One region of the Anoxybacillus andreesenii genome, then DNA from elsewhere that is predicted to be linked to it. Evidence: riboswitches for the same ligand, from Rfam matches in the RefSeq annotation. Region 1 holds a riboswitch; each other region holds the start of a gene.

Region 1 (2,332 bases):
CCGCTTGATTGCTATGGGATAATATCAACACTCTCTTCTTCTGAAAATACTTGTTAGCGGCTGTTCTAGCCAAGGTGTATGTTTTTCCTGTACCCGGCGGCCCCCAGACAAATGTAGCAGGATTGTATTTCGACCTTAACATCAATTCATGGACATTACTCTTGATTTTTTCCACTGGGTGTTTCTTTTCCATCGATGGATTCATCAATCTTTTCACTCTCAGCCGTTTTTGTTTGTTTTTTTTGATTTCATCCAAGCGCTCTATTAATTGTTCAAGCAGTTCCCAAGGATCATGTAACAGATAAGCATCCGAGATAAATTCCCCAAGGTTTTTCTCCAAGGCAAGGATGATCCCCCTACCCTCAGAGGAAAGCACTTTGCCGCCCGTTTTCATCGTTCCCCATTCCAGCTTTATTGAGGAACCAACTGGTATTTTCAACGAGCTGGCTGTATCAAAATAATAGCTATATGGGCCTTCATTTGATACCATCCTGCCATTTACTACGGAATACCTGCTTCCTCCAAATTTTTTTAAGTATGTAATCTCTTGATGCAGCGCTTGCTGCCACTCTTTGATATAGGTTATGGTTGTTGTCATTTGCTTCCCCTTGTTGTCGCTTTATACTATGTATTTTTTAGATTGTGCAAACACTCCTTAGTATAGTTTACTCAAGGCTTTCAGCAAATATTTTTTACACCTCATTCGGGATCTGCTGGTAGTAAGAAATTTGTAGCAGTCCTTACTTGTGGGATTGATGCTTACTTAGGCAGATTTGCCGCCTTTGTTGGAATTCCTACCAAAAATTATTAAAAATCTATAGATTTTCCCCTCAAAAGATAGTAAAATTCTACTGTTTCTACTTATACGAAGTGGCAAACTTATCGAAAGGTAAGGACGCAAAGCTCCAGACCTAATGCCTATTGGCTACGGTGGCTGAGTTACCGAATTTAGTTGGGAAACGGATATCTTCCTGCTTTTATTTAAAGCAGGTATTTTTTTTGCTCAAAATTAGACATCTAGGGGGTTACAGAATGAAATTTAGAAATTGGAAAGTCGCTGCATCTTTACTTGTAATATCTGGTGCCTTACTAACAGGCTGCCAGGATACGGGGAATGAAGGCAAAACATCTAAGGAAACCTTGAAGACTGAGTCTTCTCAAAAAGAGACAAAGCCTACGTTGGAAGAGCAAGGATTTGAAATTAAAACGGTCCTGTCCTATGGTGAAAATCTCAATATGATATCACTTGAAAAAGACGGTGCGGAGTATGTCGGTACGATTGATGATAACTTTCATTGGCTGATGGAGCCCACGAATGAATATAAATTTGAGGAATTAGAGTTCCATGATGGACTAGCTGCAGCGAGTATTCCAGAAATGAGAGAAATGATACTAGCGGAGGACCCTGAGGCTAGATTATACGGTTACATAAATACAAAAGGCGAATGGGTCATTGAACCGATATTCAGATCTGCCAATAATTTTTCAAACGGAGTTGCAGTAGTAAGTACGATCGAGGAGGATCGTGATGATCTCAGTAATTCACGAACAATTGTCATTGATACAAAAGGAAAGGAAGTTGGCGAATTAGCTGAGGTGGGCCTTGAAAAATTGGACTTATATGATGGAGACTACTTTTACGGTTCATATTTCGGTGATTATTTATACACGACATTCGGATTTTTTGACAAACAGGGAAACTACATAGAAGTATATGAAGAAGAGCCAGAAGATGAAGGTAGTCATTTTCTAGTCTTGGACGGAAAAATCATCAAAGAAGATGCTGATGGTTATATTAGCATCGAGGGATTGGATGGTTCCCCTATTAAAACCTTCGATCAGACAGGCCACTTTACAACAGAAGATATTAAAGACCTGCTCGATCACAACATGTTCCTCGCTTCAGGTGACATCGTTGGGGGAGAAGGAAATGCCATCGTGGATTCTAATTTCAATGTACTTTTTCAACCTGATGGTTTTACACTGGGATTAGCCAAAAATCTCATCTTCACTGGAGAATCATCAGGTGACCCTGAGGATGAGGCATATACTCAATCAGGGGACTTTTTTGACTATACAGGTAAAAAAGTATTTAGAGTAACCAATATGGTTGGTGCCGTTTATGGTGATAAATATTTTGCTAAAGGAAAAGAATATTATCAATTAGTAGACATAAATGGAAAAGTATTAATTGACGAATCCAAGAAAATCACCGACACTGAAGCTGCTTTGTTTGATGAGGGTGGGGATGACAACACTCCTAGTAAGAAATTAGTTCGAATTGAATATAGAAAAAATGCAAAAGATGCAGAGCCAAATCAAGCACTTTTAA
Region 2 (2,332 bases), on a different contig from region 1:
CATATTCTTGGCGCTGCTCAGAGGCTGGAAAATAACGCTCCCTGTCCTTACTATTGTCAGCTTTTGGCGCTTTTTCATGGGAGGAGATGGGGCCATTCCAGGAATAATATTCGGTATGATTCTACCGACCTTGTTTACCTTGTCATTTTATAAACCCGACAAAGCCCGCAGCCATTTGATAGGCAGAATGATCCTTATATCAGTATGTTGGTTTATTTCTGATTTCCCTATTATATTTATCCTTCCTAACGGATTGGAAATATTTATGGATATTTTCTGGATAAGGTATCTATCATTTCTTGGTACAGCTGTCATTTTTTATCTTTTTATTCTCCTAGAACATAAGCGCGAGGCTTTAAAGCAGCAATTGGAATTCCTTGCTTGCCACGATCCTCTTACAAAACTACTAAATAAAAATAAATTCACACAATTAGTTGAGGAAAGTTTGTTGGAAGTAAATAAAACACATTCCATTTCCATGATCGATATTGATCATTTCAAGCAGTTGAACGATAAATATGGTCATATAGCTGGAGATCAAGTATTGATGATGTTGGCGAGGATATTCAAGAAGTATGAAAATGAAAATATAAAAATTGCCAGGTATGGTGGCGAGGAATTTATTCTGTACCAAAGGACGGCTTGTTTTGAAGAAGCAAAAAAGCTGATTGAGGAAATTCAGAATGAGATTCGGACTACTTTATTCAAAATAGATAAAAATCAATCTATAAAGGTCTCTGTATCAATTGGGCTAGCTGAAATAGAAAAAAACACTAAGCTTGAAGAAGCAATCAAATTGGCGGACAGAAATTTATACAAAGCAAAAGAAAATGGGAGAAATCAGTTGGTAGTCTTATAAACTAGTGGTCTTTACTTTTTTATCATAAATTAGATATATTTAGCAGTTTTTGTTGATTTTTGTAATTTATTAACTATAATAAACTTAAATATAGTAAATGACATTTTAATACATAGAATTATGGAAGCGATGAAGAATCATTTGTATGTGGGCACTTGGATGATTTGGAGCAAGTAGTGCAACCGACCCTAGTATGTTACGGGTCGGTTTTTTTTTCTAACTTTTTTGATAAGGATGCCGATAATTTTTTACAAAGATTGAAGAATTATAAAAATAAAAATAAAACTTAATTATTGCGGAGGGAAGTTAATGAACATTTTTGTAAAAAAAGCTAAACCATGGAATGAATATTTGAATTTTTCGGGTAAAACAGATATTTCCCAAGTCGGGGAAAGAGTCAAAGAACGATTGAAATTTTTCGGTATTGATCAAGATTCATTGGCATATGTCAAAGAGGCTGCTATCATTCTAGCTCCTTTTAAAGAGGAATTGATTAATCACTTCTATGAAAATATCCAATCGGTGGAACAGCTTCAAAAAATCATCCTTCAACACTCGACCTTTGAAAAATTAAAGAAGACAATGGAAAAATACTTGCATCAATTCTTGAGTGCGGAAGTCAATTATGAATATATATCCACAAGACTTAATATTGGGCAGGTACATAGTAGAATCAACTTGACTGCAGAACACTTTATATCTGCTCATCACTTAATGATTCAACTAATGACCTCAATATTAATGGAAAAATCACATCAAAATCCTGATAGAATGATGAAAACGGTTCTTGCGGTTCAAAAGCTTGCTGCATTTGACCAGCAGCTTATTGTAGAAAAATATATGGAAGAAACCTTTAAATCCTTTCTTTTTTCTGTTTCAGACATGCTCAGTGAGACAACAGGCATTGACACGACAAAGCAGCTTATTACAAGCATGGAAAAACAGCTCGATGAAACGTATAGTGTGACAGCAGCAACAGAAGAAATGAGCTCATCAATTCAAGAAGTTGCTAACTATGCTACAAAGGTAGCCGAAGGAACCGATGAGGCTGTTCAGTCAGCAGAAGATAGTAAACGAGTGGTAGATGAGGCGCTACATGGTATACAGATGGTGGGTCATGTTTATGAAGAGGTCGTAACAAAGGTGGGACAGCTTAGTCAGGAAATTAAACATACCCAGGATGTAGTCAAGATGATAAGAGAAATAGCGGATCAAACGAACCTGCTTGCCTTAAATGCTAGTATCGAAGCAGCTAGGGCTGGTGAACATGGGCGTGGTTTTTCTGTCGTAGCTGCAGAAGTTCGAAAATTATCTGAGCATACGAAGGAGCAAATAATTAAAATCACTTCTAATATGGACTCTTTGCAGCAAGTATCAGTGCAGCTTATACAACAAATTCGGGATACAGGGAATTTAGTTGAACAAAGTGTTACAGGAGCTGAGTACGCTGGAGATGCATTAATGAGAATTGTG
Region 3 (2,332 bases), on a different contig from region 1:
CTAAGTAGGGCCTCAAAGGCCATAATTTGACCAGTGCGCAGATCCACTTGCGGTTGGTATGTAATAAATAGATTCCCTTCTGCTATAGCTCTATGTAAATCCTGCTCTAGCACGAGGCGGTCCATAAGCTGTTTGTCCATTTCTTTTTGATAGATTTTATATCGATAGACTTCATTTCGAGCTTCATTCATCGCAACATGAGCATGCTTCAATAGCTCTGTTTCCGTTCTGCCATGCTCAGGATAAATGGAAACACCAATATTTAATGTCACATTGAGTCGTAAATGCTGAATTTGAAAAGGCTCATTCATCGCATTTTGAATCTGTTTGCAGATCGAAATGACATCCTTTTCACTTGTTAATTCGGACATGAGAACGGTATACTCATCCCCACCCATCCTTGTAATTAAGAGGTGGGTAGGCAATATTTGTCTCATCCTCTGAGCAACTCCTTTAAGAACAAGGTCTCCAAAGGAATGTCCGAGGGATTCATTAACCGTCTTAAATCGCGCAATATCAATAAAAAGAATAGCTTTCTTCATACCTGCCCTATTTTTCAACTCATCTTCAAGCCGCTCCTTGAACAAGCGTCCATTTGGTAGCTTTGTCAATTCATCATGGTAGGCAAGATAGCGCAGCTGAGATTGGGCCTCCTTTTGCTTTTGAAACGGCTCCTCTACAGAGGTCCAATAAAAAGAACGCATAAGAAAGTAAAAACCAAATAATTGAAATAAATGCCCTACAAAATTTGAAATATCATAAACGCTCTTATAAGAGGTAAACATAGAATCTCCGATGATTAAATAAACAGAAGCAACAAGTAGCATGAGATGAAGTGTTTCCTTAGAATTCTGATTGAGCCTCCTAATTAAGAAAATAATACAGACAATCTGAAGAATGATGGCGATGTACTGCAAACTATTTTTCAAAATCGTTGTTCCTTGCCCATCGATAACCAATTCAGGCAAAAAGTTGGCAGGATTGAAAATAATGAATGCCCATATGAAGGTGTAGACTCCCCCAAGCAAGTACCCTTTCCATCTCCACCAGATAGATACCTTCCGATCCCTTGATGCAACAATGATTAGCAGCCCAAGAGCTTGGGTCAATCTTCCGACGATATAAAACCAGGTTGCTTTATATGGTGAACTTTCTGTGATAAAAAACGGCATTCCTTTATAAGAGATAAGGTGCAGTACTTCAAGCAATGCTATCGTGAAAAAAAGACTGCCTAGCCACAATCGATAACTGGACAGAACATGCGGAAACATCATCCATGCTTGAATAGCAATGGTAAACGATACGACGACCATGAAGATTTCCATAATAATATGTAAAGATAAATAGTTAGCCTCACCGAAGATTCCATATAAAGATTCTTTATAAATGATCGCTAACAACGTTAGTATAATGGAAACTATAATAATAGCTCCATTCACTTTCAAAAAATGATTTTTCATCCATCGTCTCAAGTTGTTTACCCCTTTGACCGTTTTTTTCATTGGTCCTGCAGATTCTGAGATCAAAAAAACCGACCTTAAACCAAGGCCGGTTGCACCACTTTCTCCCAGCCTCTCAAGTGCCCAAATACGAAAGGATGATCATCGAATCCATAAAATATGATACGCAATAGTCATTTATGCCTATATTATAAATGATTTTTCTTGAAGACTACTATATTTTCTTAAAGAAAAATTTGACGATAAATCAACAGTTTTGCCTTTGTCACAGGAACAAGGAATTTTCTACCTCTTACTCCTTCGGTAACAAATGAAGTAATAGTGACTTCTGAGCCCCTGGCTCCACCGATTCTTTTCGACCGAATATTTCTGCCTCAAGCCTCTTTCCAGTCGGAGTAGCTGCTAGTCCGCCCTTTGCAGTTTCTCGCAGAGCGGTTGGCATCGTTTGCCCGATCAAATACATCGAATGGATGACCTCGTCACAAGGAATACGACTTTTGATTCCCGCTAGTGCCATATCCGCTGCTGTAATGGCATTCGATGCACCCATCGCATTTCTTTTCACACATGGGACTTCTACTAAGCCCGCTACTGGATCACAAACAAGACCAAGCATGTTCTTTAAAGTAATCGCCATGGCTTCAGCACATTGACTTGGCGTTCCACCTGCCAATTCTACAATAGCTGCGGCTGCCATCCCGCTTGCAGAACCAACCTCTGCCTGGCATCCTCCAGCCGCACCAGAAATCGAGGCATTATTGGCTACGACAAATCCGAAGGCAGCAGCTGTAAAAAGGAATTCTATCATTTCCATTCTTGTCGGATTTAGCTTCTCCTTCACCGCAAATAAAGTACCTGGTACCACTCCCGCA

Evidence for each region. Region 1 has a riboswitch for cyclic di-GMP ahead of J2S07_RS08630 (WG repeat-containing protein). Riboswitches for the same ligand answer to the same signal wherever they lie in the genome.
Region 2: it holds a riboswitch for cyclic di-GMP, as region 1 does, so the genes downstream of both, J2S07_RS08465 (methyl-accepting chemotaxis protein) here and J2S07_RS08630 (WG repeat-containing protein) in region 1, are expected to answer to the same signal.
Region 3: it holds a riboswitch for cyclic di-GMP, as region 1 does, so the genes downstream of both, J2S07_RS05410 (putative bifunctional diguanylate cyclase/phosphodiesterase) here and J2S07_RS08630 (WG repeat-containing protein) in region 1, are expected to answer to the same signal.

What each region holds. Positions count from the first base shown of each region.
Region 1 is NZ_JAUSTU010000007.1:6,362-8,693, reverse strand. It holds gene J2S07_RS08635 (DEAD/DEAH box helicase) at 1-598, opposite strand, end outside; cyclic di-GMP riboswitch class I at 863-947, shown strand; gene J2S07_RS08630 (WG repeat-containing protein) at 1,033-2,332, shown strand, end outside.
Region 2 is NZ_JAUSTU010000006.1:179,648-181,979, forward strand. It holds gene J2S07_RS08460 (diguanylate cyclase) at 1-859, shown strand, start outside; cyclic di-GMP riboswitch class II at 973-1,056, shown strand; gene J2S07_RS08465 (methyl-accepting chemotaxis protein) at 1,169-2,332, shown strand, end outside.
Region 3 is NZ_JAUSTU010000004.1:66,516-68,847, forward strand. It holds gene J2S07_RS05410 (putative bifunctional diguanylate cyclase/phosphodiesterase) at 1-1,472, opposite strand, end outside; cyclic di-GMP riboswitch class II at 1,538-1,621, opposite strand; gene sdaAA (L-serine ammonia-lyase, iron-sulfur-dependent, subunit alpha) at 1,753-2,332, opposite strand, start outside.